Regions from separate parts of the Mesorhizobium sp. M0778 genome, predicted to be linked through region 3. Evidence: predicted binding sites of a transcription regulator. Region 3 holds the regulator's gene; each other region holds the start of a gene.

Region 1 (10,729 bases), on a different contig from region 3:
GCCGGCCCGCCCGTAGGAGGCATGGACCAGATAGGAACCCGGCTCGAGCTGGAATACGGCGGTGCCGCCATGAGCGGAGGCGACCATCGGCAGCTTGCCGTCGCTGGCCGATTCGGGCTTGAAGACGCGCCAGACGATGCCGCGCGTGATGTCGGCACCCTTGTCGGTCAATTGCGCCGACAGCGTGATCGCCCCGCTGCTGCCCAATGCCAGCGATGTCTCGCTTTTCGGAGGCGCATAGCCCGAAATTCCGGGAAGTTTCAGATCACTGAGGCCGTCTACATTCTGGGCGGCGGCAAGCGAAACCGGCACCATCAACAGTGCGGCAGCGAGCCATATCAGGAAAAGACGCAATGTCCCCTCAAACATGCCTTGCGTTGAAGCCCAATGCGGTGGCAATTTCAAGGCTTAAGAGTCCGGTCGGCTTCTGCTAGAGGGCTCTTTGTCCGGCGCGTCGCGCCAATGCCCCGAGCCGCCCGATATCCCGATGGCGCGCTTCAGCTCAAATTCCAGGAGACTTGCGCCCATGGCGTCGCCGATCATCGATTTTCTGCTGACCCGAAATTCCGCGCCGATCCCGGATTTGAAAGAGCCGGCACCGGGCGATGCGGAGATCGCGACGATGATCGCCGCCGCCTCGCGGGTGCCGGATCATGGCCGGCTGGAGCCTTGGCGTTTCATCCTCTATCGCGGCGAGGCTCGCGTCGAGATCGGCAAAAAGCTGGCAGCACTTGCCGAACAGCGCGAAGGGCCGTTGCCGGAAGGCCGCCGCAACCAGGAATTGGCACGCTTTTCGCGGGCGCCGCTGGTCATCGGCGTGATCTCGATCCCCAGGGAAAATCCAAAGATCCCGCAATGGGAGATGTTCCTGTCCGGCGGCATGGCGGCGATGAACCTGATGCTTGCCGCCAATGCACTGGGCTACGGCACCAACATGATCAGCAACTGGTATTCCGACGTGCCAGAGGGCAGGGCGATCCTCGGTCTGGCGCCGCATGAGCGGGTCGTCGGTTTTGTCCATATCGGCTCCTATCAGGGGCCGGCACCGGAGCGGCCACGCCCCGATCCGGCAAAGCTCTATGCCGACTATTCGGGGCCGTGGGTGGGGTAATTTTCGACGCGGGGCAGACCCTAAGCGTCAAGCCCAGCTGCCCTGGCTCGAGCCAGGAGCCGCTCGGCGAGCTTGAGATGCGGCCGGTCGTACATCTTGCCGTCGATGCCGACGACGCCGGGGTTTCCCGCCGCCTTGAATGCCTCGACGATCGCCCGGGCGCTTTTCACCGCTTGCGCCGAAGGCGTGAAGGCGGCGTTGATGACCGGCACCTGCGCCGGATGGATCGCCATCTTGCCGGTGAAGCCGTCGCGCTCGGCCTGGGCGCATTCGGCCTCGAAGCCGGCCATGTCGCGAAAATCCGGAAAGACTGTGTCGATCGCCGCGACTTCCGCGGCACTCGCGGCAAGCAGGGTCATGGTGCGGGCGAAGCGGAATACATCCGTGTAGCGGCCATTCGCGTCGCGCGTCGAGCGCGCGCCGATTGCCGCCGACAGATCTTCCGCGCCCCAGGTGACGCCGACAAGCCGCGCGCTTGCCTTGGCGTAGGTCGCGGCGGCCAGAACGCCGGCGGCCGTTTCTGTGATGATCGGCAGGATTTTTATCGCGCCATCCGGCAGGCCGCTTTCAGCTTCGTGCACCCTGAGCTTGGCCGAGAGATGCTGGACATCCAGTCCGCTGTTCGACTTAGGCAGCATGATGCCGTCGGGCTTCACTGGCACGAGCGCCGCCAGATCGTCGTCGGTCAGTCCGGTCGAAAGGTCATTGACGCGCACATAGATCGCGGAGTTGGTTCGGTGCCTGTGCCCGGCGAGGAAACGCGCCGCTGTGTCGCGCGCCAGCCCCTTGTTTTGCGAGGCAATCGAATCCTCGAGATCGACGATGACCATGTCGGCGCCCACGCCAAAGCCCTTTTGCAGCTTCTTTTCCGAATCGCCGGGAACGAAGAGCAGGGAACGCATCGGCTATGCCTTTTTCATCATCATGGCTTGCCTCGTGCATCTGGCAACCAGCACGTCGCTCTGGTTATAGGCGCGGTGCTCGAACTCGACGATACCGCGGTCCTGTTTCGACCTGGATTCGCGCACCGAGACGACAGTGGTCTCGACGCGAATCGTGTCGCCATGGAAGACGGGATGTGGAAACACCGTCTCCCTCATGCCGAGATTAGCGATGGTGGTGCCGACGGTGATATCGTTGACCGAGATGCCGATCATCAGGCCAAGCGTGAACAGCGAATTGACCAGCGGCTTGCCCCATTCGCTCTTGGCGGCGAAGTCGAAATCGATGTGCAGCGGCTGCGGGTTCAGCGTCATCACCGAAAACAGCATATTGTCGCTTTCGGTCACGGTTTTGCGCAGCGTGTGCTTGAACACTTGGCCGACAGCGAACTCCTCAAGATAAAGCCCGGCCATGGTCGATCTCCTCCGCTGCTTAAGGGTTGATAGGCGTTGCATATCGCGCCCGCAAGCCAGTTAACGAACATGGTGAACCGTTCGTAAACCATTTGTGCCTACGGTCCCGACAGGCGCCAGAAGCGTTCTGGCAAAGGGCGTAAGCAGGCGACATGGTCGTTTCGCATTTCCTGAAATGGATCCACACGGCAAAGGTGTCGGAGCGTGCTGCGGCGGCAAGCGCGCTGGCTCGCGCCTATGTCGACTCGGACCTGCCTTTCGAGGACCGCTGCGCTGCCGAGGCGGCGCTGACGTTGCTGCTCGATGACGCATCGTCGAAGGTGCGGCTGGCGATCGCCGATGCGCTTTCTCTGAGCCATCATGCGCCGCCGCAGATCGTCAGCGCGCTGGCTTCGGACCAGCCCGAGGTGGCCGCTTTGGTACTGGCGCGCTCGCCGCTGCTTACCGATTCCGACCTGATTGATCGGGTTGCCGGCGGCCAGAAAGCGACGCAGAAGGTGATCGCCGACCGGCCGCGCGTCTCGATGTCGGTTGCGGCAGCGATCGCCGAGGTCGGTGAGCCGGAAGCCTGCACCACGCTGCTCGCCAATAGCGGCGCCGACATCGCATCCGTCAGCTTTCGCCGCATGGCCGAGCGTCACGGCCATCTGCCTCTGGTGCGCGAGGCGCTGATCGCCGACACCCGGCTGCCCGCCGACTGCCGGCATATGCTGCTGGTCAAGCTAGGGGAGATGCTCAAGGGGTCGCCATTGGTGCTGGCGCTGATGGGCGCCGCCAGGGCCGAGCGCATCACGCGCGATGCTTGCGTCAAGGCTTCGGTGACGCTGATCGAAGGCACGCGGGCGGAGGAACATACCGCACTTGTCGAACATCTGCGCCTGCGCGGCGACCTGACCGCAAGCTTCGTCATCCGCACCATCGCGCACGGCAAGGTCGACTTCTTTGGCTCGGCGCTGGTCGCGCTCAGCCAGCAGTCCGAACAACGGGTGAGGGCACTGCTGGCCGGCGGGCATGACATAGCGTTGCAGGCACTGTTCCGCAGCGCCGGGCTTGCCGCTGCCACCCACGCCATCATCCTGCGCGCGCTGAAGGTCTGGCGTGAGGTCGCCAATGGCAAACGCCTCGCCGGCGTCCAGGAAGTCAGTTGGCTGATGCTGAAGGAATTGGGCGGACAGTCCGCCGAAGGCGATCTCGCCGGGCTGGTCAGATCGATCCATCTCGACGCGCTGCGCGAGAACGCACGCGGGCACGCGCTGGCGATCGCGGCTGCCTAAAGCAATTCCAGGAAAAGTGTGAAACGGTTTTCCGACTTGCGTCAAAATAAAAAACTGAGCGGTTCGGCGTTTCCGTGAAACGCTGAACCGTTCCAGGCCTCATCCTTCGCCAAAAATCCGGAAAAGTCTTGCGCACAGTGACAGCCGCCGTCCGCGGCTCGCCTAGCAGAAGACGCTCAGATATCCAGCACTTCCGTCGCGGCGAATTCCGCGCGTTCCTGGATGAAGCGGAAGCGGGCCTCGGGCTTGGTGCCCATAAGTGCGTCGACCGCATCCTTGGTCGCCGCCTCGGCGTCGATGACGTCCACCCTGAGCAGCGTGCGCTTTCTCGGGTCCATGGTGGTTTCTTTGAGCTGGGCGGCCATCATTTCGCCCAGCCCCTTGAAGCGGCCGATTTCGACTTTGCCGCGCCCGGTGAATTCGGTGCGCAGAAGTTCGTCCTTGTGCGCATCGTCGCGGGCATAGGCAACCTTGCCGCCTTGCCGGATCGAGTAGAGCGGCGGCACCGCCAGATAGAGATGGCCGCCGCGGACCAGGCTCGGCATCTCCTGGTAGAAGAAGGTGATCAGCAGCGAAGCGATATGGGCGCCATCGACGTCGGCGTCGGTCATGATGATGACCCGGTCGTAACGCAGGTCCTCGTCGCGGTATCTCGAGCGCGTGCCGCAGCCCAAGGCCTGGATCAGGTCGGCTATCTGCTGGTTGCCGGCCAGCTTGTCGTTGCCGGCGCTGGCGACGTTGAGGATCTTGCCGCGGAGCGGCAGCACCGCCTGGCTGGCGCGGTCGCGCGCCTGCTTCGCCGAGCCACCGGCCGAATCGCCCTCGACGATGAAGAGCTCGGCGCCGGCCGCTGCATTCTGCGTGCAATCGGCGAGCTTGCCGGGCAGGCGCAGCTTGCGCACGGCGCTCTTGCGCGACACTTCCTTTTCCTGGCGGCGGCGCACCCGCTCGTCGGCACGCGCGATCACCCATTCGAGCAGTTTCGAAGCTTCCTGCGGATTGTCGGCCAGCCAGTGGTCGAACGGGTCGCGGATGGCGCTTTCGACGATGCGAATGGCCTCGATCGTCGCCAGCCTGTCCTTGGTCTGGCCGACGAATTCCGGTTCGCGGATGAACACCGACAGCATGCCCGCCGCCGAGATCATCACATCTTCGGATGTGACGATCGAAGCGCGCTTGTTGCCGACCAGGTCGGCATAGGCGCGCAAGCCGCGCGTCAGAACGTTGCGGAAGCCGGCCTCATGCGTGCCGCCTTCCGCGGTCGGAATGGTGTTGCAATAGGAATTTATAAAGCCGTCGCCGCCGAACCAGGTCACCGCCCATTCGAGCGAACCGTGGCCGCCCTGCTTCTCGCTCTTGCCGGCGAACATTTCACGGGTCACCTGGAATTCGTCGCCGAGCGAGGCTTTCAGATAGTCCTTGAGGCCGCCCGGAAAATGGAATTCTGCCTTGGCCGGCGTCGTGTCCTTTTCCTTGATCAGCGAGGGATCGCAGGTCCAGCGGATTTCGACACCGCCGAACAGATAGGCTTTTGACCGCGCCATGCGGTAGAGCCGCGCCGGCTCGAACGCAGCACCCTTGCCGAAAATCTGCTCGTCTGGATGGAAGCGGATCTTCGTGCCGCGCCGGTTGTGCACCTCGCCGAGCTGCTCCAGGCCGGTCACCGGAACGCCTCGCGAGAAGCGCTGGCGATAGAGCTTGCGCCCAATCGCAACCTCGACCTCGAGATGGTCGGACAGCGCGTTGACCACGGAAACGCCGACACCGTGCAGGCCTCCCGAGGTCTCGTAGACCTTGCTGTCGAACTTGCCGCCTGAATGCAGCGTGGTCATGATGAGTTCGAGCGCCGGCTTCTTGAATTTCGGGTGCGGATCGACCGGAATGCCGCGGCCGTTGTCGGTTACAGACAGGTATCCGTCGGCGGAAAGCTCGACATCGATGAAGGTAGCATGGCCGGCGACCGCCTCGTCCATCGAATTGTCGATGACCTCGGCGAACAGATGGTGCATCGCCTTGTCGTCGGTGCCGCCAATGTACATGCCCGGGCGGCGGCGCACCGGCTCCAGCCCCTCCAGCACCTCGATATCGGCGGCACTATAGCTCTCGCTGGCATCGCGGGGCGCCGGCCGCTTCGCCGCCTGCACCAGCGGGTCGGCCGGGCGCGCGGCGCGAGCCGGTTGCGGCTGCTTGCCCAAATTGCCGAAAAGATCGTTATTGTCGTCCATGCCGGTCCTGGATTCCGATGCTGCGAATCACCACCCGATACTGCCACGCTTTTTGCGGGCAGGCGACGGAGGTTCCTGTTACGTTCGAGGATAGAGCCTCTTACTGCAAAACCATTCGACAACCAAGCGGCGGAAATGGGGTCGAAGCTTGGAGCATCGACGCTTTGTAAACCTTGTCCGAAGGTTACGCCGCAAGGTTGGCTGAAAAACGATATCCGCGGACTGTCGCTGACCTAGAATGCAGCGAAACCCTCAAGAGGCTGTCGCTTAAGCATGTTGGATTACAGTTCGCTCCTGCTCGCAGCGGCGCTGTCGGGCACGTGCCTCAGCATCACCATGTTTGCGATCTGGTTCACCGCGCCACAGGCACGCTTTGTGCTGACGGTGGCGTGCGGCATTCTCGTGCTCGTCGCACATGTGGTCTTGTTTTGGCATTACACAAGAGATCCAAGCCCCTGGCTTTGCCAGATCGTGCTTGCTCTTCTCAGCCTCGGCTTCCTGATTATCTGCCTGTCGGCCATGCAATATCTCAGCATGCGCGACTATAGGCGCGCCATCTTGCCGACCTTGGCTGCGATGGCTGTTTGCGCGGGCGCGACGTATCTCGGGTTTGATGGTGTCGGCTTCATTGTCACCTACGCGACGGTAACGGCGCTACTCTCGCTTATCGGGGCGATGTTCTGGATTGAGGGTGGTCATGATCGCCGGATATTGCTGGTCGTATCGTTCCTGAGCGGCGTCTGTGCGCTGTCGTTCGGACTTTGCGGCGCGGTCCTGCTGGTCAAGGGCCAGTGGGTGCTCGGCGTAGCACCGGACAATTGGGCCGAGCGGGTGAATTCCGTCGTAGCCGTCGCCTGCATGACCGGGCTTGGCGCATTAACGCTCTCCCTGCACCATTTGCAGGCGCAGATCGAATTGAAGGCCGAGACGATGACCGATCCATTGACCGGGCTGATGAACCGGCGGGCGTTAACGGCACTCTACGGCGAGCGGGTCTTCGGTCCGTTTATGTCCGTCGCCATGTTCGACCTCGACCATTTCAAAAGGACGAACGACGTATTCGGTCATCCGGTCGGCGACCAGGTCCTGCGCCGCTTTGCCGCCGTCATCAGGAAATACGCCAGAACCGGCGTCGACGCCTTCCGGCTGGGCGGCGAGGAATTCGTGCTCGTCATGTCGCGGATGACGGAAGAAAAGGCCTATGACATTGCGAGCAAGATCAGCGTCGCCTTCGGTACGGAAGTCGTGGCCACCCAGCTTGGTCCGTTGCGAAGCACAGTCAGCGGCGGCATCGGCTTTGGTGGGACGAGCGGCACCGGTCTCGATGATGTGCTGGCCGAAGCCGACGCCGCGCTCTATGCGGCAAAGCGCGCCGGGCGAAATCGCGTCATCGCCCGGGACAGGGCGAGCAAGGCCGACGGGCCGGCCTTGCGTTCTGCCTGATTGAGGCTTCTATCTTCTTGTTAGACCATGATCTTGTCCGAAAACCGGATTCCACTCTTCGGGATCATGGTCTACTCCGCCGCACCCAGATATTCCGACAGCGGCGGGCAGGAGCAGACCAGGTTGCGGTCGCCAGCGACGTTGTCGATGCGTGACACCGGTGGCCAGTATTTTGCCGCCGTATCGGCATCGCCGGCGGGGTAGGCCGCTTCCAGGCGCGAATAGGGATGGGTCCACTGGCCGGCCAACGCCTCGGCGGCGGTATGTGGCGCATTGACCAGAGGATTGTCGGCCAAGGGCCATTCGCCCTTCGCCACCTTGGCTGCCTCGCCGGCTATGGCGATCATGGCTTCGCAGAAACGATCCAGCTCGCGCTTGGGCTCGGATTCGGTCGGCTCGACCATCAGCGTGCCGGCCACCGGGAACGACATGGTCGGCGCGTGGAAGCCATAGTCGATCAGCCGCTTGGCGATATCGTCGACGCTGATGCCGGCGCTGTCCTTGAGCACGCGGGTGTCGAGGATGCATTCATGCGCAACGCGTCCGTTGCGCCCCTTGTAAAGCAGGGGGAAATGCTCGCCAAGCCGCGTCGCCACGTAGTTGGCGGAGATGATCGCCGTCTCGGTCGCCTGCTTCAGGCCGGAAGCGCCCATCATGCGGATATACATCCAGGTGATCGGCAGGATCGAGGCGCTGCCGAACGGTGCCGCCGCCACGGCATGGGCCGAGCCTTCGGTGACGTGGCCGGGCAGATATGGCTTCAGATGCGCCTTGACGCCGATCGGGCCGACGCCGGGGCCGCCGCCGCCATGTGGAATGCAGAAGGTCTTGTGCAGGTTCATGTGGCAGACATCGGCACCGATATCGCCGGGACGGGCGAGGCCGACCAGAGCGTTGAGATTGGCGCCGTCGAAATAGACCTGGCCGCCATGGCTGTGGACGAGCGTACAGAGGTCGCGCGCGCCTTCCTCGAAAACACCATGCGTCGAAGGATAGGTGAACATCAGCGCCGCGAGGTCTTTTGCATGCTCGGCCGCCTTGGCCTGCAAGTCTTCCATGTCGATATTGCCGTCCTCGGTGCAGCGCACGACGACGACACTCATGCCGGCCATGGCCGCACTTGCCGGATTGGTGCCATGCGCCGAGGACGGGATCAGGCAGACGGTGCGATGGCCTTCGCCACGCGACAAATGATAGCCGCGAATGGCGAGCAGCCCTGCATATTCGCCCTGGCTGCCGGCATTGGGCTGCAGGGTCACCGCGTCGAAGCCGGTGATCTCCGCCAGCCAGCCTTCCAGCTCGTCGATCATGGCGCGATAGCCTACCGAATGGCTCGCCGGGGCAAAGGGATGCAGGTTGGCGACATCGGGCCAGCTTACCGGCATCATTTCGGCGGCGGCGTTGAGCTTCATGGTGCAGGAGCCGAGCGGGATCATGGCGCGGTCGAGCGCCAGGTCCTTGTCGGACAGCCGGCGCAAGAAGCGCATCATGTCGGTTTCCGAGTGGTTTTCGCGGAAGACGGGCTGGGTGAGGAACTCCTTGCCGCGCGGTTTTCCTGGCATGGAACTGCCGGCGGCAACGCCGGCCTTGGTGCCGAAAAGTGCTGCGATCGCCTCCAGATCGGCCTCGGTGGAGGTCTCGTCAAAGCTGATGCCGACATGGTCGGCGTCGATGACACGCAGCAGCCGGCCGGTCTTCTCGGCGGCGGCGGCAAGTGCGGCGGCTCTGCCCTTCAGTTCCACCGTCACCGTGTCGAAGCGGCTTCCGCCGAGCACCGAAACGCCTGCTGCCTTGAGGCCGGCAGCCAGGCGGTTGGCCAGCGTGTGGACGCGGCCGGCAATCGCCTGCAGCCCGGCAGGGCCATGCCAGATCGCATAGGCCGTCGCCATGTTGGCGAGCAGCGCCTGTGCGGTGCAGATGTTGGAGGTCGCCTTGTCGCGGCGGATATGCTGCTCGCGTGTCTGCAAGGCCAGGCGATATCCGGGACGGCCCTTGCTGTCCGTCGACTGGCCAACGAGCCGGCCGGGCATCAGCCGCGTCAGCCTGTCGGACACGGCGCAATAGGCGGCGTGCGGCCCGCCAAAGCCTATCGGCACGCCAAAACGCTGCATCGGGCCGACGGCGATGTCGGCGCCAAGCCTGGCTGGCGCGTCGGTCAGCGTCAGGCCCAACGGATCGGCAATGAAGACGACCAGCGCGCCGGCAGCGCGGGCCTTGTCGATCGCTGCCTTGTGATTGCCATAGACGCCGAATGTATCGGGCCAGGAGACCAGCAGGGCGGCGGTGTTGTCGTCGATCACCTCGCCGTCGACCTCGATGCCGAGCGGTTCGGCGCGGGTGCGAACGACGTCCAGCGTCTGCGGGTGCGGCGTGCCGGCCAGTGCCACCTTGGTGCGCTTGTCGCGATGATGGCGCAGCGCAATGCCGACCGCTTCGGCCACCGCCGTCGCCTCGTCGAGCAGCGAGGCCGACGCCACCGGCAAGCCGGTCAGCTCGGTGACCAGCGTCTGGAAGTTGAACAGCATTTCCAGCCGGCCCTGGCTGATCTCGGCTTGGTAAGGCGTGTAAGCCGTATACCAGGCCGGGTTCTCGAACAGGTTGCGCTGGATCACCGGCGGCACGTGGACGCCATGATAGCCGGTACCGATGAAGCTCTTCAGCACCGTGTTCTTTGCCATCGTCGCCGCGAGCTCGGTCAGCGCTTCCGCTTCGCTTGCAGCGGCGGGCAAGGCCAATGGACGGTCGAGCCGGATCGACTTCGGCACTGCCTGGCTGATCAGCGTCTCGACCGAGGGAACGCCGATCGTGGCCAGCATGGCTCTGACGTCTTGGAGGCCCGGGCCGATATGGCGAGCCGAGAAGGGGTAGGGTGCTGCGGTCATCTTGCTGGTCCTGCTATCAACCAATATGGGCTTTGTAAGCGGCTTCATCGAGGAGGCCGTCGAGCTGGCTCTCATTGGCCAGCTTCATCTTCCACAGCCAGCCGTCGCCGGTTGCCGCCGAATTGACGAGCGAAGGATCGGCCGACAGCGCGGTGTTGGCTTCGGTGATCTCGCCGTCGACCGGTGCGTAGACGTCCGATGCCGCCTTGACCGATTCGACCACCACGGCCGTATCGCCCTTGGCCAGCTTTTTCCCTGGCTCAGGCAGTTCGACGAAGACGAGGTCACCGAGCTGCTGCTGCGCGTAATCGGTGATGCCGACGGTGGCGATGCCGCCCTCGACGCGAAGCCATTCGTGATCTTCGGTGAAATAGGTCTTTGCCATTGAAATCATCCTTTGCGGTAGCGATGGGGCGTGAAGGGCAAGGGGTGGATGTCG
Region 2 (10,729 bases), on a different contig from region 3:
CGATGGTCTCGCTCATCATGCCGCTCCAAACGCCGCGTCCCAGGCCACGACCGCAGCCTTCGCCCGTGCTGCCACTTCGTCGATGCTCATGCCCGGCTTGAACAGGCTGGAGCCAAGACCGAAGACGGTGACGCCGGCCGCTTTGTAGCCGGCAAAGTCCTTGTCCGAAACGCCGCCGACGGCGCCGACCAGCACACTGGCTGGCAGCACCGCGCGCATCGCCGAAATGCCCGCCGCGCCAAGCACGCTCGCCGGGAAGAATTTCAATGCCGAGGCGCCGAGCCGGATTGCTTGAAATGCCTCGGTCGGCGTGAACACGCCGGGCATCGTCACCATGCCGTACTGCATGGCACGGCCCATGACCTCGGCATCGATATTGGGGCTGACCAGCAGCCGCCCGCCGGCCTTGTGCAGACCGTCGACATCGGCGGCGGTGAGCACCGTGCCGGCGCCGACCAGCGCCGTCGGAGGAAGCGCTTCGACAATACTGGCGATGGAAACAAAAGGCTCGGGCGAGTTGAGCGGCACCTCGATTGCTTCGATGCCGGCGCCGAAGATCGCCTGGCCGATCGCCACCGCCTCGCTTGGCTTGAGGCCACGCAGGATCGCGACCAGACCCCGCTTGAGCTTTGGAAAAGGTGCGGTTTCGGTCATGCGGCAACTCCATTTTTGGCGATCATGCCATTTTCGCGCGCGGCTTCGGCAAGGCCGGCACGCACCGCCTCATCGGCGTCGACCGCCCTGAAAGCGAGCCCGGCAAGGCCGAGCGCCTCGGCATAGAGCCTGCCGAGTGCGCCCGATGCGATCAGCACGACGGGCACGGCGCTTGCCCCATAGCGGCTATTTGCCGAAGCGATCTCGCCGCCGATCAGCAGGCCGGACAGAGAGGCTGCGGCATCTTCGGGCTTCAGGTCCTGCAACAGGCTGGCGGCGCGGATCGAGAACAGTCTTGAAACGATGTCACCGCCCTCGGCCAACGCCTTCAGGCACCAGTCCCGGAAAAACGGACTTTCGGCGGCAACCGGCTGCGGCGGCTCGCCCAGCGAATGGCGCAGGATCGAGTGCGCAGCCAGCACCGAAAACAGCTCGCCGGTCGGCCAGGTGCCGAAGCCGGCAATGGAACCGTCCTCGACCAGCACCCATTTCGAATGGGTGCCGGGCATGCAGACGAGGTGGCGTCCCTGTGCCGGCAAACCGGCGCCGGCAAGCTGCGTTTCCTCGCCGCGCATGACGTCAGGCGCATCGGCAAGGCGTTGGGCAAGGCCGGGCACGATGCGGATGTCGCGGCGCTGGCCGGGGATGCGGGCAGCGCCGGCGAGGATAGCGCCGATCGGCGCCGGCACGCTGACATAGGGCGCCTCCAGCCAGCCCTGGCGCGAACCGGCCATCCCGCAAATGATGACCGGCAGCGCCTCGGGGGCACCCATGGCAGCCAGATGCCCTTCGAGAACGGACGAAAATCCTTTAGCCTGGGCGGTGATCAGCCCGTCATCGCCGCGCCGCTCGGCGAGAACCTTGCCGGCGCCGTCGAGCAGCCACACCCTCATCCGGGTGGTGCCCCAGTCGACGGCCGCGACAGAAGGGGCCTTGCTCGATGAGATCACAGGAACCCCCCGTCGACGATCAGCATCTGCGCGGTCAGCATGCGTGAAGCATCCGACGCCAGGAACAGCACGGTGCCGACAAGGTCTTCCGGCTGCATCACCTCTTTGATGCACTGCTTGGCGACGTGGGCGGCGAGCGCCTGTTCGGTGACCCAGAGCTTTCTCTGTCGCTCGGTGATCACCCAGCCGGGCGCGATTGCGTTGACGCGAATGCCGTCGACGCCGAGCTTGCCGGCAAGACCCTTGGTGAGGCCGACGATGCCGGCCTTGGCGGCGGTATAGGCCGGCATATCGGGATGGTTGATGAGAAACGAGGTCGAGGTGAAATTGATGATCGAGCCGCCACCGGCCCGCTTCATGCCCGGCGCCACCGCCTGTGCGCTGAAGAAATGCGGGCGCAGGTTGATGGCATGATTGTTGTCCCAGAACTCGACCGTGACGTCTTCGACGGCATGACGGTCATCCTGCGCGGCATTGTTGACCAGCACGGTCACGTCGCCATGCGCCTCGGCGGCTTTGGCAACTGATAACCGCAATGCCTCGATATCGCGTATATCGGTCTTGAGATAGAGCGGCCGCCGGCCGAGCTCCTTGTCTAACCGATCGGCCAGCGCCAGGCTCGGACGGTCGGCGATATCGATAAAGGCGACCTTTGCCCCCTGGCGGATAAATCCCTCGGTCAAGGCGGCTCCAATGCCGGAGCCGCCACCGGTGATCAGCACCGAAGCGCCTTCGAGGTCGGCAAAGTGTGCCGATGGCATCATGAATTCTCTCCCGGTCCAACGATCTCGGTCTGACCGGCGCGCATCCTATCCAGCCATGTCGGGCGGGCAAGGGCGAAAGAGTGGATAGTCGGGACTTATGTCCGACAAAAGGCCGCACGCGCCCCCGATCGATCAGCCGCCCAGCCGGACGTGGTACAATTCGACGGCGGCTCCGCTGGTCCCGGCAACCGGCTCAAGCCATTCCGGTACGCTGCCGCGCATCAACCCGGCGAGAAAACCTGCCGGCGCCTTGGCGGCGAGGAGCTTGCTTTCGGGGCTGCCGGGGCACAATGCGACGAGGCCGACGTGATGATCCGCCAGGATTGTCCTGGCATCGGCATCGGACCCAAGGAAGGCATCGAGCGCCAGCAGGTTGCCGGCGACGTTGCGATGATAAGGCCCGGCGAAGACGCGGTGTCCGGAATAGGCCAGGATCGGCGATCCGAGATTGGAAATTGCCAGCACCGTGGTGCCGGGCAGGCGGCCAAGCGCCGCAAAGGAGGCCATGCGCTGGCAAGCGACATCGGCGCCGTCGCCATTATCGGCGGCGGTATTGCTGTCCTCGAAGGCGACCGAGGTCGCCGCGGCAGCCCCAGTCCAGACGGCATTCACCGAAACCAGCCAGACGGCGGCCATGCGCAGCGCCACGCCGCGCGACGGGCTGGCCTCGGCCCGTTGACGCCATTTGGCAATCCAGGCAGCAAGCGGGATGACGGCGAAGGCGATCGAGAATGTCGAACCGCGCACCTGCCAGGCACTGACGATGAAGGCCACGACAAGCAGCGTGCCGACAAGGCTGTCCTGCCGCCGCCAGCCGCCACGGCCAAGGCGAAGCGCCATCAGCACGAGCGCGATGAGCGGCGTAGCATAGCGCGCCACCACCCCGGCCGGATCTTCAGCGAGAAGCTTGAACAGCGATTGCGCCTCGTCGATGTGATCAAGCCATAGCTCCTTGAGGCGCGGATCGAGGTTGGCATAGGGCGCTGCCAGGCATTGCGGGAACAAAAAGACGACGACTGCGGCCAATATCAGGGCAAGCAGGCCAAGCGAGGCGATGCGCCGTTGGCGCGTGCGGCCAGCGGGCTCGACCGACGCTATCGCCGCAAGGCCGGTTCCGGCAATCGCTGCGACGACGAACTGCACGGTCGAGAAGGCGTCGCATTGCGCCTGACCCCAGGCGGACGGTGCGATGGTGGCGACAAAGACGAGAGCGGACACGCCGGCAAAGCCGAGGCCGAAATCCCTGGCAATCGGCCTCTCGCCATCGGCGTCGAGGGCAAACAGCGTGGCGACAGAGGCGCCGATGGTGGCGACATAAGGCGCGGTTTCCATGCCGACGGCCAGCATCAATCCGGCGCACAGGCCGGAGAGTAGTGCCGCCGGCCCGCGCAAGGGCGCTTCAAGCAGAAGGCTCAGGCTGGCCATGCTCAGCATCAGCTGGACATTGTGGTGATCGAGCGCGCCAGGCGAAAAAATGCCGAGGAAGTGCAGTGCGGCGGCGCCGACGACGACAGCGGGCAGCACGGCGCCGTCACCAGCAAAGCTGCGCGCGGTGCGAGCGGTGAAAAATACGGTCAGGCAAAAGAGCAGCGCCGGCCACAGCACTTGCGCAAAATTCTCGGCAAAGACCGTGCTCCCGGTCAGGGCCGACACGGCCGTGATGGCGGCGATCGGCGCATCGACCAGCCGCGACCAGTGCATGACGAAGCCGCCTTCCAGGCCCATCCTGTACTGGTGCAGATCGAACCAGCTTTGGCCGGCCAGCATGTCGCGAACTTCGACAAGGCGCAGCAGATTGTCGTTGTCGCCGCCGGCATTGGTCAGTTCCGGGAAACCGGCAAAGGCATTGACGGCAAGCGCCAGCAGCGTGGCAAGCAGCGCCAGCGCGATATCGGACCTCCAAATGGAGGCGCCATCGTCGGCTGTGCTCATATCAGGACCTTTGGAAGGAATACGGGGCGGTTTAAACCTAGCCTTAACAGCTTCAATAAATAGTAAAGCCGCCCGAGCGAGGCCGGCGTTTGAGCGGTCAGGGACCTCACAGGGCATCCGGAGACGAAAATGCCACAAGAAGTGCGCCATGAGCCGAGCATCGCCGTGCTCCTGCCTTGCTACAATGAGGAGCTGACGATCGGCGAAGTGGTGCGGCGCTTTCGCGAGACGCTGCCTGCCGCCGCGATATATGTCTACGACAACAATTCGCGCGATCTGACGGCGCTCCGAGCCCGCGCCGCCGGCGCCATCGTGGTGCGCGAGCCGCGCCAGGGCAAAGGCAATGTCGTGCGCCGCATGTTCGCCGACATCGAGGCCGACATCTATCTGATGGCCGACGGCGACGGCACCTATGCGCCGGAGGACGCGCCGCAACTGATCAACACGCTGCTGACCGAGCGCTCCGACATGGTGGTGGGCACCAGGCGCGGCGTCGCCGACGATGCCGGCAGGACTGGCCATGCCTTCGGCAACCGCATCTTCAACAGCCTCTACAAGCGGCTGTTCGGCTCGGACTTTACCGATATCTTCTCGGGGTACCGCGCCTTCACCAGGCGCTTCGTCAAGAGCTTTCCCGCCGTTTCCGGCGGTTTCGAGATCGAGACCGAAATGTCGGTGCACGCCTCGCAGCTCAAATTGCCGGTGAGCGAGATCGGGCTCGACTATGGCCGCCGGCCGGAAGGCTCCTCGTCGAAGCTGTCGACCTTTCGCGACGGCGCGAAGATCCTGTGGATGTTCGCCATGCTGATGAAGGAGACACAGCCGCTGCGTTTCTTCGGCGCTTTTTCGGTGTTCTTCCTGGCATCGAGCCTGTTCCTGATGGCGCCGGTGCTGATCGAGTTCGCCGAAACCGGGCTTGTGCCGCGCATGCCGACCTGGGTGCTGTCGGTCGGGCTGCTGCTGCTGTCGATGCTGGCGGCGGTGACCGGGGTAATCCTCGATTCGGTGTCGCGCGGCCGGGCCGAGCAGAAGCGCATCTTCTATCTGTCGATGCCTTCCGGTCGCGTCGAACGTGAACGTGCAAGCGCCCTCGCGACTTTGAAGGCCGGACCGGGCAAGACCCCGCGCGCGGCCTAGAGCCTGAATGGGACGCCTCGCCCGCTTCATTTTCGCCGGCGGCGTCGGCTTCGTCGCCGATGCGGCGGCGCTTTGGCTGGTGCTGACGATAGCGCCGCTCGGACCATTCGCGGCTCGCATCATTTCGATCGGTTTTGCCCTGTCCGTCACCTGGTTGATCAACCGCCATCTGACGTTTTCGCCTTCCAGCCGCGGCATCGCGCAAGAGGGCGCACGCTATGGCGGCGTCGGCATTGCCACCAGCGTCGTCAATTATCTCGTCTATTGCGCCATCCTGTTCGCGCTGCCGACGGTGTCGCCGCTCATCGCCCTTGCGGTCGCCTCGCTGATTGCCATGGCGCTGTCCTTCCTCGGCTATTCCAAGCTGGTCTTCGATCACTGACGGCACATCGCATTGGGATCTGCGCCAAACGAAGCGCAGCCTCATCATGACCTTGGCCGATTGGCAGAAGCCGCCGATTTCCTTATATCGCTGTCGTCGATGCATCGGCGCGAAAATCGGAATCGATTTTCGGACAGCACGATGCATGGATTCAAAAGTGTTGGAGCGTACTTTGTGCATCCAAGTGGATCGCTGCAAGTGCGCCGGAGAGCTGCCATGCCCCTGAAAGTCGCCGTCCAGATGGACCACATCTCCACCGTGTCGATTGCCGGCGACACGTCGTTTGCGCTGTCGCTGGAAGCGCAGCGGCGCGGCCACCAGCTGTTCCACTACACGCCCGACCGGCTGTCGCTGCGCGACGGCAAGGTGTTTGCCCGCATCGAGGCGATGCAGGTCCGCGACGAGAAGGGCAGCCATTATTCACTGGGCGAAGAAATCCGTACCGATCTTTCGGAGATGGACGTCATCCTTTTGCGGCAGGATCCGCCCTTCGACATGAACTACATCACCACCACGCATATCCTCGAGCGCATCCATCCGAAGACGCTGGTGGTCAACGACCCGGCCTGGGTGCGCAACAGCCCGGAAAAGATCTTCGTCACCGAATTTCCCGACCTGATGCCGGACACGCTGATCACCAAGGATCCGCTCGAAGTCGCCGCCTTCCGCAAGGAGTTTGGCGACATCATCGTCAAGCCGCTCTACGGCAATGGCGGCGCCGGCATCTTCCACCTGCACGAGGCCGACCGCAACCTCGCCTCGCTGCTCGAAATGTTCGGCCAGATGTTCCGCGAACCCTACATCGTGCAGCGCTACCTCAAGGAGGTGCGCGCCGGCGACAAACGCATCATCCTGATTGACGGCGAGCCGGTCGGCGCCATCAACCGCGTGCCGGCCGAGCACGATTCGCGCTCCAACATGCATGTCGGCGGCCGCGCCGAAAAGACCGAGCTGACAGAGCGCGAACGCGAGATATGTGGCCGCATCGGCCCGTGGCTGAGGGAGCGCGGCTTCATCCTCGTCGGCATCGACGTCATCGGCGACTACATGACCGAGATCAACGTGACCTCACCGACCGGCATACGCGAAGTGAAGCGCTTCGGCGGCGCCGACATCGCCAGCCTGTTCTGGGATGCGGTGGAGGGCAAGCGTAACTAGTCTCGCTTCGGAGCGGCCGCGTTGCAACCCATTGGAGCCGCTGCGTTCAGCCGTTCCCCAAATGTTCTTGCCCTCGCCGGAAATCTGTGGTTGTCTCCGGTGACGCCGTTCGCGGCATGATCGCAAGGGCTTGGGGCAAGCCTGCAGCCGGGGTGAAGACATGGTGGCGCGGGTTCGCACGGTTGCTTTCCAGGGCATCGAGGCCGTGCCGGTCGACGTGCAGGTGATGATCGCGCCGGGCAAGGTCAACATGCACATCGTCGGCCTGGCCGACAAGGCTGTAGCCGAAAGCCGCGAGCGGGTGCAGGCGGCGCTGCATGCATCCGGCCTGTCGATGCCGTCGAAGAAGGTCACCGTCAATCTGGCGCCTGCCGACCTGCCCAAGGAGGGCAGCCATTACGATCTGCCGATCGCGCTCGGTTTGATGGCAGCACTCGGCGCCATTCCGGGCGACATGCTGGCCGGCTATGTCGTGCTTGGCGAATTGTCGCTTGACGGCACCATTGCCGCGGTGGCCGGAGCGCTGCCGGCGGCGATCGGCGCCAATGCCGAAGGCAAGGGCCTGATCTGCCCGTTTGCCTGCGGGCCGGAAGCGGCGTGGGCCGGCAAGGATTTCGACATATTGGCGCCGCGCAGCCTGATCGCCATCGCCAATCATTTTCGCGGCACGCAGGTTCTGTCGCGGCCGGAAGCCGGCATCCACGCCTCGGCGCGCGACCTGCCCGACCTTGCCGACATCAAGGGCCAGGAGACCGCCAAGCGGGCGCTGGAAGTGGCGGCGGCCGGCGGCCACAATCTGCTGATGGTCGGGCCGCCGGGGTCGGGAAAGTCGATGCTGGCGCAGCGGCTGCCGTCGATCCTGCCGCCGCTGGCGCCCAGGGAATTGCTCGAAGTCTCGATGATCGCCTCGGTGGCCGGCGAGCTCGGCGAAGGCAAGCTGACCGACCGGAGGCCGTTCCGGGCACCACACCATTCGGCCTCGATGGCGGCGATGGTCGGTGGCGGCCTGCGCGTGCGGCCGGGCGAGGCCTCGCTTGCCCATCACGGCGTGCTGTTCCTCGACGAGTTTCCGGAATTTTCGCCGCAGGCGCTCGATGCGCTGCGCCAGCCGCTGGAGACCGGCGACTGCATGATCGCGCGCGCCAACCATCGCGTCACCTATCCGGCGCGCATCCAGCTGGTCGCGGCGATGAACCCGTGCCGCTGCGGCATGGCCGGCGAGCCGGGCTATCGCTGCCTGCGCGGCGACCGCTGCCGCACCGACTACCAGGCGCGCATTTCCGGCCCGCTGCTCGATCGCATCGATCTCAGGATCGAGGTGCCGGCGGTCTCGGCCAGCGATCTGATCCGGCCGGACCGGGCGGAGAAAAGCGCGGCGGTAGCACTACGCGTGGCGCGTGCGCGTACGATCCAGCGTGAGCGTTTCGAACGACTCGGCGCAACGTCCGCCACCACCAACGCGCATTGCTCGCCGTCGTTCATCGAGGAGATCGCCATGCCGGATGCCGCCGGCCTGTCGCTGCTGAGGGATGCCAGCGAAAAGCTCGGCTTTTCCGCACGAGCCTACCACCGCGTCTTGAAGGTGGCGCGGACACTGGCCGATCTCGAGGCCAGCGAGACGGTCGGCCGCATCCATCTGGCCGAAGCGATTTCCTACCGCATGAGCTCGGAGCGGATGGCGCAGGCGGCGTAGGAGCGTCCCGTCCTACGGCCGAACACGATGAAGAGTTCTGGTCAATTCCCGATGCGGATTCCGATCTCTTTCGCTTCGAGGTCAACTAGTAAACTATTCGTTTCAAAATATCGTATGCCAATGATGTTGTGGCCGATCGTTGGAGAGAATTCCAACTCGGACCCGTATGACGTGTCGAACTTCCACTCCCCCAGCATCGCGATTTTTACCGCCACTCTGGTCCCGACGTCCATTGATCCGCCCGAATCTTTTGGCGGGCTGTCCGCTATTACGATCGTGGAGTTTCCCGTGTCGTAAAGCGTCGGCCGGCAAGTTGTTTTTTCTTTCAATAGGATACATGAACCTATGGTTGGGAAGTTATAGCGCTCGCTAGCGGTTTTCCACTTATCCATATTGAAGCCGCTTTTCACGCTGTCCGATATCCCAATGTGAAGTGCCTTAACTGCCGGGCAATTCGCCTCCTCGTTCGTGCAAGCTCTCCAATCGGTTCCTATCGGAGAAAGATAATACCCCTTTCGCAAGCCATTTCTGGGACTCACGGCATCCATTGGGGATTTCAGCATTTGATTTGGTCCACCACCCCCAATAGGGGAAATGCCAAAAATCCCTTTTGGCCAGAGCCGGCCGCCGACGATTTCACCTGTGCTGCGTCTGACCTCCTTATAGCGAACAAGGAAGGGGATGGATGCCTCGGTGGAGACGGAAGAGCCTCGGGAGCCGAAAGTCACCCGGGCCAACGCAACATTTCCGTACTCATCGTAGGTTCCGTAATTCATGACGGCTTTTTGGGTGGTAACGGTTATCCCATCCAGTTCCAGATCTTTCGTGATTTTTATTCCTTCGACGGAACACAGCTTCTTGGGAAGCACAGAAGCACAGCCGATCGTCATGCCACTGGATCCGGTATCCAATAAGAGCGGTTGATTTATTTTTCTGTTACCGAGGGACAGCACCTTAACATACAACATCCGGATATTGGGTGGATTTCCCGGGTACTCCAATTTTATCAGAGGAACAGCTAACGGCACCTCTTCTGCAGCCTGGGTCGGCAGCGAATTGAATAGCAATGCTTCCCAAATGACTATTATCGATGCAAAGAATTTTCTGACGGTTAGTTCAGACCTGTTGTTGCTCATTTGGCCCCTGAGAAATTCGTCGCACGTTGTCGTGGCAGTATCCAATCACGCTCACCCCCACCCTACAGTACATTGGTCAAATATTTAATGCCTGAGGATGCGCGACCGGTCATAGCCCGACTGTCGTAGGGTTTTATCCCTTCCGCTCTCGCGCCTTCAGTTCCAGCCGCCGCGCGTGAAGGACCGGCTCGGTGTAGCCGTTGGGCTGGATGCGGCCTTTGAAGACGAGGTCGCAGGCGGCGAGGAAGGCGATGGACTTGTCGAAGTCCGGCGCCATCAGCCGGTAGAGCGGATCGCCATGGTTTTGGCGGTCGACGATTGCCGCCATGCGTTTCATCGTTTCCATCACCTGGTCGGGCGTGCAGACGCCGTGATGCAGCCAGTTGGCGATGTGCTGCGAAGAGATGCGCAGCGTAGCACGGTCCTCCATCAGGCCGACGTTGTTTATATCTGGCACTTTCGAACAGCCGACGCCCTGGTCGATCCAGCGCACGACGTAGCCCAGAATGCCTTGTGCGTTGTTGTCGAGTTCCTTCTGGATGTCTTCAGGCGACCAGTTCGGCCGCACTGCGACCGGCACCGACAATATGTCATCCAGCTTCGCCCTGGGCCGGCTTTTCAGCGCCTGCTGCACGGCGTGGACATCGACCTTGTGGTAGTGCGTGGCGTGCAGGGTTGCCGCCGTCGGCGACGGCACCCAGGCGGTGTTGGCGCCGGCCTTAGGGTGCGCGATTTTCTCGGCCAGCATCGCCGCCATCAGGTCGGGCATCGCCCACATGCCCTTGCCGATCTGGGCGTGGCCGGCCAGCCCGCATTCGAGCCCGGTATCGACGTTCCAGGCTTCATAGGCGGCAATCCAGGCGGCCTGCTTCATGTCGCCCTTGCGGATCATCGGGCCGGCTTCCATCGAGGTATGTATCTCG
Region 3 (10,729 bases):
CCACTGCGCAATCCAGCCGACGGTGCGGGCAACCGCGAACAGCACGGTGAACATGGTAGTGGGGAAGCCCAGCGCCTTCAGCGTGATGCCGGAATAGAAATCGACGTTGGGGTAGAGCTTCTTCTCGATGAAATAGGAATCGGTCAGCGCGATCTTTTCCAGCTCCATGGCGATGTCGAGCAGCGGATCGTCCTTGATGCCGAGCTCGCCCAGGACTTCGTGCGCGGTCTTCTGCATGATCTTGGCGCGCGGATCGTAGTTCTTATAAACGCGGTGGCCAAAGCCCATCAATCGGAACGGATCGTTCTTATCCTTGGCGCGCGCAATGAATTCCGGGATGTGATCGACATGGCCGATCTCGCCCAACATGTTCAGGGCTGCCTCGTTGGCTCCGCCATGTGCAGGACCCCACAGGCAGGCGATGCCTGCAGCGATACAGGCAAAGGGATTGGCGCCCGACGAGCCGGCGAGGCGGACGGTCGAGGTCGAGGCGTTCTGCTCGTGGTCGGCGTGCAGGATGAAGATGCGCTCCATGGCGCGCGCCAGCACCGGATTGATCTTGTATTCCTCGCAAGGCACGGCGAAGCACATATGCAGGAAGTTGGCTGCGAAATTCAGTTCGTTCTTCGGATAAATGAACGGCTGGCCGATGTGGTATTTATACGCCATCGCCGCGATCGTCGGCATCTTGGCGATCAGCCGCATAGAGGCGACCATGCGTTGATAAGGGTCCGAGATATCGGTAGAATCGTGATAGAAGGCCGACAGCGCGCCGACCACGCCGCACATCACCGCCATCGGATGCGCATCGCGGCGGAAGCCGGTGAAGAAGCGCGACATCTGCTCGTGCACCATGGTGTGGCGCGTCACCCGGTAGTCGAAATCGTCCTTCTGCGCCTTGGTCGGTAGTTCTCCGTAGAGCAAGAGATAGCAGACTTCGAGGAAGTCGCCGTGCTCGGCCAGCTGGTCGATCGGGTAGCCGCGGTGCAAGAGAATACCGGCATCGCCATCGATGAAGGTGATTTCCGATTCGCAGCTCGCCGTCGACGTAAAACCGGGATCGTAGGTAAATACGCCGGTGGTGCTGTAGAGCGAACCGATGTCGATGACATCAGGTCCTACCGAACCACTTCGTATCTTGAATTCATGGGTTTTGCCGTCGAGTTCCAGTTTTGCCGTCGACGCCTGGGTTTTGCCGCCAAATTCCATCTTTGTCGCAGGTTCGGTCATAGCAAGCTCCTTTTTGTTTCCTCAGGCCGGCAACGGCAAAACATTGAACCCAACACGTCAAAAGCATCGGAATACGCACATTTGCGCCCGCAATTGAATCTGCGCGCCAGATTAGGCCAAGACCCAATGTTGCACTGCGAAACACACCTTTCAATGCCAATCTTCTTGGGCCAGTTTCCTAATCGATTTGATCAGCAATCCGCGCCAGGCTTTCCTCGCGGCCAAGCACGGCCAGCACATCGAAGACGCCGGGCGAGGTGCTTTTGCCGGTGAGCGCGGCGCGCAGAGGTTGGGCCACGGCGCCGAGTTTGTGGCCGCCGGCCTGCGCATAGTCGCGGATCGCGGCTTCCGCCGAGGCGGCAGACCAGTCCGAAACCGTGGCCAGCGCCGCATGAGCGCCCTGCAGGATCGCGCGCGCGTCACCGCTGAGCAGCGCCCCCGCCTTCTCGTCGACCGGCAGCGGCCGCTCGACGAATAGGAATGCAGCCCCTTCAACAAGTTCGACCAGCGTCTTGGCGCGCTCCTTCAGGCCCGGCAAAGCGGCAAGCAATTGGGCCTTGCGTCTGTTGTCGAGGCTAGCTGCGATCGCCGGACCGCCTTCGAGATAGGGCAGAGTGGCGATGAAGATATCGAGCAGCGTCGCGTCGTTCATGCGGCGCATGTGCACGCCGTTCAGCGCCTCGAGCTTGGCGAAGTCGAAACGGGCGGCGCCTTTGTTGACGTCGCCAATGTCGAACCACGCGATCATGTTGGCGATCGACATGATCTCATCGTCGCCGTGGCTCCAGCCAAGCCTCGCCAGATAATTGAGCAGCGCCTCCGGCAGGTAGCCCATGGCGCGATAGGCCTCGACGCCGAGCGCACCGTGACGTTTCGACAGCTTGGCGCCGTCGGCACCGTGGATCAGCGGGATATGCGACATCGACGGCACCTCCCACCCCATGGCATGGTAGATCACCGTCTGGCGGGCGGCGTTGGTCAAATGGTCGTCGCCGCGGATGATGTGGGTGACGCCCATGTCGTGATCGTCGACGACGACGGCATGCATGTAGGTCGGGTTGCCGTCCGAGCGCAGAATAATGAAATCGTCGAGATCCCTGTTGGGAAAGCGTACGTCGCCCTGGACGCGGTCATGCACAACCGTCTCGCCGTCTGTCGGCGCCTTGATGCGGATCGCCCCCTTGGCGCCGGCCGGCGCCTCCGAGGGGTCGCGATCGCGCCAGCGGCCGTCATAGCGGGGAGGCAGCCCCTTGGCCCGTGCGCTCTCGCGCATTGCCTCCAACTCGGCAGGCGTCGCGTAACAATAATAGGCCTTGCCCATGCGAACGAGTTCCTCGGCCACCTCGCGATGGCGCGGCGCACGCTCGAACTGCGACACCGGCTCACCGTCCCATGTCAGGCCAAGCCAGGAAAGCCCGTCGAGGATGGCCGCGGTTGCCGCATCGGTGGAACGCTCGCGGTCGGTGTCCTCGATGCGCAGCAGCATCGTGCCGGCTGTGTGCTTGGCATACAGCCAGTTGAACAGCGCCGTGCGCGCCCCGCCAATATGCAGATAGCCGGTGGGCGAGGGGGCAAAACGGGTGACGACCTTGTCGGGCATGGAACTCTCAGGCAGGCGAAGGAAGTGGGTTTGCGGACTTTCGCGCGTTGCGCGTTCATGTAGCATAGGAGGTCGAGGGCGCAAGGGGCAGACCCGATGGCTGTGCGAGGCCGTGGTGCGGGCGAGGGCGAGGACGTTGGCAGCGGCGTCAGCGAACGCTTGCTGTTTGCCGCGCCCGTGCCTGTCCTGCCGGCACCGGCATTGCTGCCGGTTCCACGCTTTGATGCCCCGTCGCTGCCGGCGAGCGACCCAGCAACGGTTCTCGTGCCCGCGGCCGAGCCCATCGTGCGCCTACGCCGGCGTTTCCGCCTCCCGTCACCGTCCCGTATCCGCAACGGCGTAACCTCGGCGGTCGGCCTGGAGCTCGACCGTGGGGTCGCCTTCCTGCTGGTGCCGGTGTTCCTCGCATGCGGGGTGGTCGTATATTTTGCGCTGGCGGTGGAGCCGGCCTTTCCACAGCCGATCGCAATCGTCGCCTTGGCAGCCCTCTGTGCCGTCGCCTCGCGGTCGTGGCCCAGAACCCGCCTGTGCTTCATGGCGGCGTTGCTCTGCGCGCTTGGCGTGCTTGCCGCCAAGGTCGAGACCTGGCGTGTCGGAACGCATATGCTCGGTTCCGAAATCTCGACGCGCCTCACGGGTCGCGTCGTATCGTTCGAGCCCATGGCGAGCGGCCGCATCAGGCTGACGATCGATGTGATCTCAACTGCCAGGCCGACACTGCGCTACATGCCGGAACGGGTCCGCGTTTCGGCGATGAAAATACCGGCTGAGCTGACCGCCGGTTCCGAGATCGCCGGCTATGTGCGGCTGCTGCCGCCGACCGGGCCGGTGCGGCCCGACAGCTATGATTTCTCCTTCGACAGCTATTTTGCCGGTATCGGCGGCAGCGGCTTTTTTCTCGGCAATCCGAAAGTCGTGTCGTCGAGCAGCATGCCGTTTGCCGCGCGGCTTTCTTCCGCGATCGAAGACGCGCGCGAATCCATCGCCGACCATATCCGCAGCCGCATCGGCGGCGCCGAGGGCGAGATTGCTGCTGCGCTGATCGTCGGCGTGCGCGCCGGCATTCCCGAGGAGATCAACGAAGCGATGCGGCGTACCGGCATCTACCACATCATCTCCATCTCGGGGCTGCATATGGCGTTGGTCGCCGGCACCATTATGGCGCTGCTGCGCGGCGCCTTTGCGCTGTTTCCCGATTTCTCATCGCGACGGCCGGTCAAGAAATACGCGGCGGCCGCCGCGCTTTTTTCGATTGCGGCCTACCTCGTCTTTTCCGGCATTGTGGTGGCGGCCGAACGCAGCTTCATCATGTTGGCGGTGATGCTTATCGCCGTGCTGTTCGACCGGGCCGCGCTCACCATGCGCAACCTGGCGATCTCGGCCATCGCGGTCATTCTGGTGTCGCCGCACGAGGTGGTCGGTCCGAGCTTCCAGATGTCCTTCGCCGCGACGGCGGCCCTTGTCGGCGCCTATGCAGGCTGGTCCGATTACCGCGCCGGCGGGGCCACCACGCCGCCGCCCCGGCGGTCGCCGCTACGCTTTGCCACTAGAAAGGTACTGCTGGGCATGGGCGGCCTGGCGATGACCTCGATCATTGCAGGGAGCGCCACGGCGCTTTTCGCCATATGGCATTTCCAGCGCGTGGCGCCGCTCAGCCTGTTCGCCAATCTGGCCATCATGCCTATCGTCTCACTGGTCGTCATGCCCTTCGCCGTCCTCAGTGCGCTGGCGATGCCGTTCGGCGCGGATGGGCCTTTCCTCTACGTGATGGGCAAGGGGCTGACGGCGATGATCGCCCTGTCCGGGTGGATCTCCGAGCGCTCGCCGATCGATGCGGTCGGGCTGATTTCGCTGAGATCTGTCCTTTTGGTGACGATCGCCCTCGTCATTGCCAGCATGGCGACGACCTGGTTGCGGCTCGTGGCCCTTCCTTTTGCGCTCGCCGGCTTGCTAACGACAACGCAGACGCGCGTACCCGATGTATTGATCTCGGAGGACGCACGGCTCGTCGCGCTGCCGATCGGCAGCGGTGAACTCGCGGTCAACCGGGCACGCCCGAATGAGTTCACCATCGACAACTGGAAACGCGCGCTCACATCAGAGGCTATCGTCGCGCCGGAAACACCTGGAAAGAACGATCCGCAATTCGACATTGCCGATCCGGCCGACTTACCGCCGGGCATGCCGTTCATTTGCACGGACGGTCTCTGCCTTGCCAGGCATCCATCCGGCGCGATCATCGCGCTAGCCAATGACCGCGATACTGCACGGCCAGCCTGCGCCTTTGCCAGCTTGATCGTCATCGACGACGCCACCGCCCATAATCCCTGCTACTACGACCGGCTGGTCCTCGTCGTCACCAAACGGCAACTGGCGCGCGCGGGAAGTGCGGCCGTCTATTTCGATCCACAAGCGGCAACACGCGCCGAAATCCGCTTCGCCGTCGAAAAATCATACCGGCCCTGGCACGTGCAGCGGAAATTTTCACGCGCGGCGCGGGGCATGCCGCCATACCGCAGAGCCGACAAGCCAAAAGCCGGCGCCAAGGGCGCAGCTCAGTAGCGGCGGATCAGCCCAACGAGCTTGCCCTGCACCTTGACCCTGTCTGGTCCGAAGATGCGCGTCTCGTAGGCCGGATTGGCGGCTTCCAGGGCGATCGAGGCGCCCTTGCGGCGGAACCGCTTCAGCGTCGCTTCTTCCTCGTCGACCAGTGCCACCACGATCTCACCGGGGCTCGCCGTATCGGCATTGCGGATGATCACCGTGTCGCCGTCGAAAATGCCAGCCTCGATCATCGAATCGCCTTTGACCTCCAGCGCATAATGCTCGCCGCCCATGATCATGTCCGGCGGCACCGAGATCGAATGCGTCTGGTGCTGGATGGCATCGATCGGCACACCGGCGGCGATGCGGCCCATCACCGGGATCGACACGGCGGCGACGACATCGTCGTCATTGCCGGCTGCAGGCATCCGCGACGATGTCGGCTTGCCCTGCCGAGGACCTTGCCCAAGACTGCCCTGGATGACGCTCGGCGAGAACTTGCGTGCCGCATTGAGGCCGGGGGCGATCGAATCGGGCAGGCGCAGCACCTCCAGTGCACGGGCCCGGTTGGGCAAACGGCGAATGAAGCCGCGCTCCTCCAGCGCCGTAATCAGCCGGTGGATTCCCGATTTGGAAGCCAGGTCGAGCGCTTCCTTCATCTCGTCGAAGGAGGGCGGGATACCGCTTTCCTTCAGCCTTTCGTGGATGAACATAAGCAGTTCGTGTTGTTTGCGTGTCAGCATAGCGACCCCCAACAGAATCAGAAAAACAAACCCAGAACAAACACTATCTGTTCCAGTTGTGTTCCGCAACTGTTTAAAGTTTAATGAATGTGTTAGGGCTCGGGAAACGATACCACTCACCAAACCGGAACGCTGCATTTTCACCGCCGCGGGCGTCATCGCCTTGATTCTGCTTTCGTTTGCGGCCTCTGGGTTCCCAGAAGGCGGCACTGGTATCGGCCTTCAGCCGGCAAAGGGCACGGAATTGAAGCCGTATCGACTGTGCGGTTTGGTCAATGCACCGTGAACGAAACGAACTCAAAACGCCAACCTTGGGTTGGCTTGGCTCCTGGTTTCCACCGCGTGGTCAGGCAACTTGTCGCCGGTGGAGCCTTGCTGCGCGATACCAGGTAATGGAGAACCGCTCGTGACCGATGGATGCCGTCGATGCGTGTCCGGCGTTGCGGTGAATCTTGGGGGAGCAGACAAATCATGACAGGAATTCGCGATCTCGTGGCCATAAGGGCGATGGATGCTGCAGATCCGCTGCGCGCGATGCGCAACCGCTTTGTGCTGCCGCAAGGAGTGATCTATCTCGACGGCAATTCGCTAGGGGCCGCTTCGCGTGCAGCTTTCGATGAATTGAGCAAGGCAGCGACCGAAGAATGGGCGCATGATCTCATCCGCGCCTGGAACACGGCTGGCTGGTTCAACATGCCGCTCGAACTCGGCGACCAGCTCGGGCGCCTGATCGGTGCCGCGGCCGGCCAGACGGTGGTCTGCGACACGACATCGGTCAACATCTACAAGCTGCTGCACGCCGCCATGGCCATGCGGCCGGAGCGGCAGGTCATCGTCGCCGAGGGCGACAGTTTTCCGACAGACCTCTACATGGCTGAGGGTGTGGTTTCGACGCGAAAAGATACGCTGCTGCGCCTCTCGGGGGTCGACGCGCCGAGCATCGAAGAGCTGATCGACGAACGCACCGCCGTGGTGCTGGTCAACCACATCAACTACAAGTCGGGCGAACTGCGCGACATGCCGGCGCTGACGCGCAGGGCCCAGGAAGCCGGGGCGATGATCGTCTGGGATCTCTGCCACACCGCCGGTGCGATGCCAGTCGAGCTCGACACGGCAAACGCCGATTTTGCCGTTGGCTGCACCTACAAATATCTGAATGGCGGACCGGGCGCGCCTGCCTTCATCTATGCGGCTGAGCGGCATCTTGCCGACATCCAGCAGCCGCTCACCGGATGGTGGGGCCATGCACGGCCCTTCGCCTTCGAGCCAGGCTATGCGGCCGGCACCGGCATCCGCCGGTTTCTGTGCGGCACCCAGCCGGTCCTGTCGATGCGCACGCTGAAGGGCGCGCTCGACATCTGGAACGATGTCGACATGACGGCGGTGCGCAAGAAGAGCATCGCGCTGGCTGATCTGTTCATCGAGCTCGTCGAGGCAAAGTGCGGCACTTACGGGCTAACGCTCGAAAGCACGCGCGACGGGGAAAAACGCGGCAGCCAGATTTCATTCATGCACGAGCATGGCTACCAGATCATGCGCGCGCTGATCGAACGTGGCGTGATCGGCGATTTTCGCGCGCCATCGACCATGTGCTTCGGCTTCACCCCGCTCTATGTCGGCTATGCCGATGTCTGGCAGGCCGTCGAAGTGCTTGAGGACATCCTGCGCACCGGTGCGTGGAAGGATGCGCGCTTCGCCATCAAGGCGGCTGTCACTTGAGATTGATGCGAGAGCTGGAATCGTGAGGCTGGCGACGACGCGCCGCGCGATGCTCACGCTCGTTGCAAGGCCATATTGCCAGGGGAGGGCGCAGGGTGTTCGAACGTCACATTGCCGATTGGGACAACGCCTATGCCAACGGCGCCAACATAGCCGGCAGCGATCGCTGGCCGGCGGCCTGGGTCGAGCCCGCGCGGGTTTTTCGCGACGTGCTTTCGACCGAGGGCCGGGCGCGGCTCGACATGGCCTATGGCCATGGCCCACGCAACCGGCTCGATCTTTTCCTGCCGGCCACCAAGCCCAAGGGGCTCGTGGTGTTCGTCCATGGCGGCTACTGGATGGCATTCGACAAGAGTTTCTGGTCGCATCTTGCCGCTGGCGCTGTTGATCGCGGCTATGCCGTGGCGACGCCGTCCTACACGCTCTGTCCGCAGATGCGCATTGGCGGCATCGTCCAGGAAGTCGGCGCGGCGATCGGCAAGGCGGCGGGGATGGTCGCAGGGCCGCTGATGCTGACCGGACACTCGGCCGGTGGCCATCTTGTTAGCCGGATGGTTACGACGACGACGCCGCTGGCGCCCGAAATTGTCCGGCGCATTCGCCATGTCGTATCGATCTCGGGTGTGCACGATTTGCGCCCGATCATGCGCACCGGCATGAACGAGACGCTGGCGATCGATGAGGCCGAGGCGCAGGCCGAAAGCCCGGTGCTGCTGCGCCCGATGGACAAGGCCCGCCTGACCTGCTGGGCCGGCGGCGGCGAGCGCGCCGAATTCCTGCGCCAGAGCGCGTTGCTGGCCAACATCTGGATCGGCCTGGGTGCCGCGACCAGTTCGGTGGTCGAGCCTGACCGGCATCATTTCAACATCATCGACGGTTTGGCCGATCCAGACCATCCGCTGACCCGGACCTTGATCTCGGAGTGAGGCAGGTTCAGCGTAGCATCAGCACGTCGCAAGCGGCGCCCGCCGCCGCGGCGGGCGTGAACGGCGCACGGACGATCAGCCCGTTGGCATCGGCCAGCATTTTCAGCATCGAGGAATCCTGGATGCTGAACGGCGTCGCCACGAGCGTGCCGGCGTCAGCGCTGACAACAGCCCGCACATAATCCTGCCTGAGATCGTTGGCCGGCATGGCAGCGCCGAGCCGTGCCTCACGCATATCCTGCTGAAAGGCGCGGCCGCCGAGCCGCGCCAGCAGCGGCTTCAGGAAGAGCTGGGTGCAGACCAGGCTCGCCACCGGATTGCCGGGCAAGCCGATGCAGCGAATGTCGCCCAGCCGCCCGAACATCAGCGGCTTGCCCGGCCGCATGGCGATCTTCCAGAAATCGAGAGTCATGCCTTGCCCGGTCAGCACGTCATGGACGAAATCGTGGTCACCGACCGAGGCACCGCCCAGCGTGACGATGACGTTCGCGCCAGCCTTCACGGCCTTTTCCACCAGCGCAGCGATCGCCTCCCTGCGGTCCGGCGCGATGCCAAGGTCGAGCACTCGCGCACCGACCGACTGTGCGGCGGCGGCGACACCATAGGCGTTGGAGGAGATGATCTGGTCGGGGCCAAGCTCGCTGCCCGGCGGCAGCAATTCGTCGCCGGTGGCGATGATGGCGACCAACGGCCTTTTGACCACGCCGACCTCGGGGTGGTTGGCCGATGCCGCCAGCGACAAGGCCGCCGGGTCGAGCAGGCGGCCTTTGTGCAGCAGGACGTCGCCTTTGGCGAAATCGAGCCCGAGGCGGCGGATGTTTCGCCCCTGCACCGTCGGCTCCGTCACTTCGACGACACCGCGGCCGAGATCGCGGACGTTCTCCTGGATGACGATGGTGTCGGCGCCTTCGGGAAGCGGCGCGCCGGTGAAGATACGGACGGCCTGCCCCTGCTGCACCGTCCCGGCAAAGCCGCTTCCGGCCGGCGCCATGCCGACCACCGAAAGCTTTGCTGGTAAGGACGCGATATCAGCCGCCCGCACGGCATAGCCGTCCATGGCGGAGGCGTTGAACGGCGGCTGGGTGCGGAGCGCCACAACCGGCTCCGCCAGCACGCGGTCGGCGGCATCCAGCAGCGCGACGCGTTCGCCCTGCAGTGCAGCTGCGCCGTCCAACAGGCGCTCGAGCGCCTCAGCAACTGGGACCAGCGCCATCAGCGGCCTGCCTCGGTGACCCCATCTTCGGTGATCTTGTAGTCGCCGGATTTGCCGCCGGTCTTTTCAACCAGCCTGATGCCGGAGATGACCATGGCGCGGTCGACCGCCTTGGCCATGTCGTAGATGGTCAGGCAAGCGACCGAGACGGCGCTCAGGGCCTCCATCTCAACGCCGGTTTTGCCGGTGACGCGGGTCAATGCTGTGACCTTCAGGCCGGGCAAAGCTGCGTCCGGCTCGATATCGACAGATATCCTGGTCAGCAGCAGTGGATGGCAGAGCGGGATCAGTTCATGCGTCTTCTTGGCCGCCATGATGCCGGCGATACGCGCGGTACCGAGCACGTCGCCCTTCTTGGCATCGCCGGCGAGGATCATGTCCAGCGTCTCGGGCCGCATCGACACGAAGCCCTCCGCGACTGCCGTGCGCACCGTCTCAGCCTTGTCGCCGACATCGACCATGTTGGCTTCGCCGCGCGCGCCAAGATGGGTGAGGGCGGCCGCCATCCTCAGATCGCCTCTGCCGGCGCCTTGCCCGTCAAAAGCAGGCGCGTTGCAGCGGCCACGTCCTGTTGACGCATCAGGCTCTCACCGACCAGAAAAGTGGCGATGCCGCTCCGCTCCAGCCGGCGGCAATCGTCATGCGAAAAGATACCGCTCTCGCTGACCAGAAGGCGGTCGGCGGGCACCATCGCGACCAGCCGTTCCGAGGTCTCGAGGCTGGTTTCGAAGGTCCGGAGATTGCGGTTGTTGAT

Evidence for each region. The regulator LexA, encoded in region 3, represses DNA repair genes until DNA is damaged. The targets are predictions, from matches to a motif close to TGTTCNNNNTGTGTTCNG.
Region 1: a site for LexA is predicted at 6,036-6,053, ahead of parE (DNA topoisomerase IV subunit B). Genes of this name have one in related genera too.
Region 2: a site for LexA is predicted at 7,029-7,046, ahead of NKI22_RS30195 (YifB family Mg chelatase-like AAA ATPase). Genes of this name have one in related genera too.

Annotation. Positions count from the first base shown of each region.
Region 1 is NZ_JAMYPA010000002.1:292,220-302,948, forward strand. Features, by position in the region: gene NKI22_RS05185 (RgsD C-terminal domain-containing protein) at 1-369, opposite strand, end outside; gene NKI22_RS05190 (nitroreductase family protein) at 527-1,111, shown strand; gene NKI22_RS05195 (HpcH/HpaI aldolase/citrate lyase family protein) at 1,132-2,013, opposite strand; gene NKI22_RS05200 (MaoC family dehydratase) at 2,017-2,508, opposite strand; gene NKI22_RS05205 (DUF2336 domain-containing protein) at 2,619-3,740, shown strand; gene parE (DNA topoisomerase IV subunit B) at 3,917-5,965, opposite strand; gene NKI22_RS05215 (GGDEF domain-containing protein) at 6,239-7,408, shown strand; gene gcvP (aminomethyl-transferring glycine dehydrogenase) at 7,480-10,290, opposite strand; gene gcvH (glycine cleavage system protein GcvH) at 10,307-10,675, opposite strand; gene gcvT (glycine cleavage system aminomethyltransferase GcvT) at 10,681-10,729, opposite strand, start outside.
Region 2 is NZ_JAMYPA010000037.1:27,124-37,852, forward strand. Features, by position in the region: gene NKI22_RS30155 (SMP-30/gluconolactonase/LRE family protein) at 1-16, opposite strand, end outside; gene NKI22_RS30160 (2-dehydro-3-deoxy-6-phosphogalactonate aldolase) at 16-654, opposite strand; gene NKI22_RS30165 (2-dehydro-3-deoxygalactonokinase) at 651-1,601, opposite strand; gene NKI22_RS30170 (SDR family NAD(P)-dependent oxidoreductase) at 1,601-2,368, opposite strand; gene NKI22_RS30175 (GtrA family protein) at 2,501-4,300, opposite strand; gene NKI22_RS30180 (glycosyltransferase) at 4,430-5,437, shown strand; gene NKI22_RS30185 (GtrA family protein) at 5,445-5,819, shown strand; gene gshB (glutathione synthase) at 6,036-6,977, shown strand; gene NKI22_RS30195 (YifB family Mg chelatase-like AAA ATPase) at 7,138-8,670, shown strand; gene NKI22_RS30200 (hypothetical protein) at 8,712-9,806, opposite strand; gene NKI22_RS30205 (malate synthase G) at 9,940-10,729, opposite strand, start outside.
Region 3 is NZ_JAMYPA010000010.1:96,607-107,335, reverse strand. Features, by position in the region: gene gltA (citrate synthase) at 1-1,230, opposite strand, end outside; gene gltX (glutamate--tRNA ligase) at 1,409-2,830, opposite strand; gene NKI22_RS16380 (ComEC/Rec2 family competence protein) at 2,927-5,392, shown strand; gene lexA (transcriptional repressor LexA) at 5,386-6,117, opposite strand; gene kynU (kynureninase) at 6,589-7,836, shown strand; gene NKI22_RS16365 (hormone-sensitive lipase) at 7,932-8,762, shown strand; gene NKI22_RS16360 (molybdopterin molybdotransferase MoeA) at 8,770-9,975, opposite strand; gene moaC (cyclic pyranopterin monophosphate synthase MoaC) at 9,975-10,481, opposite strand; gene trpC (indole-3-glycerol phosphate synthase TrpC) at 10,484-10,729, opposite strand, start outside.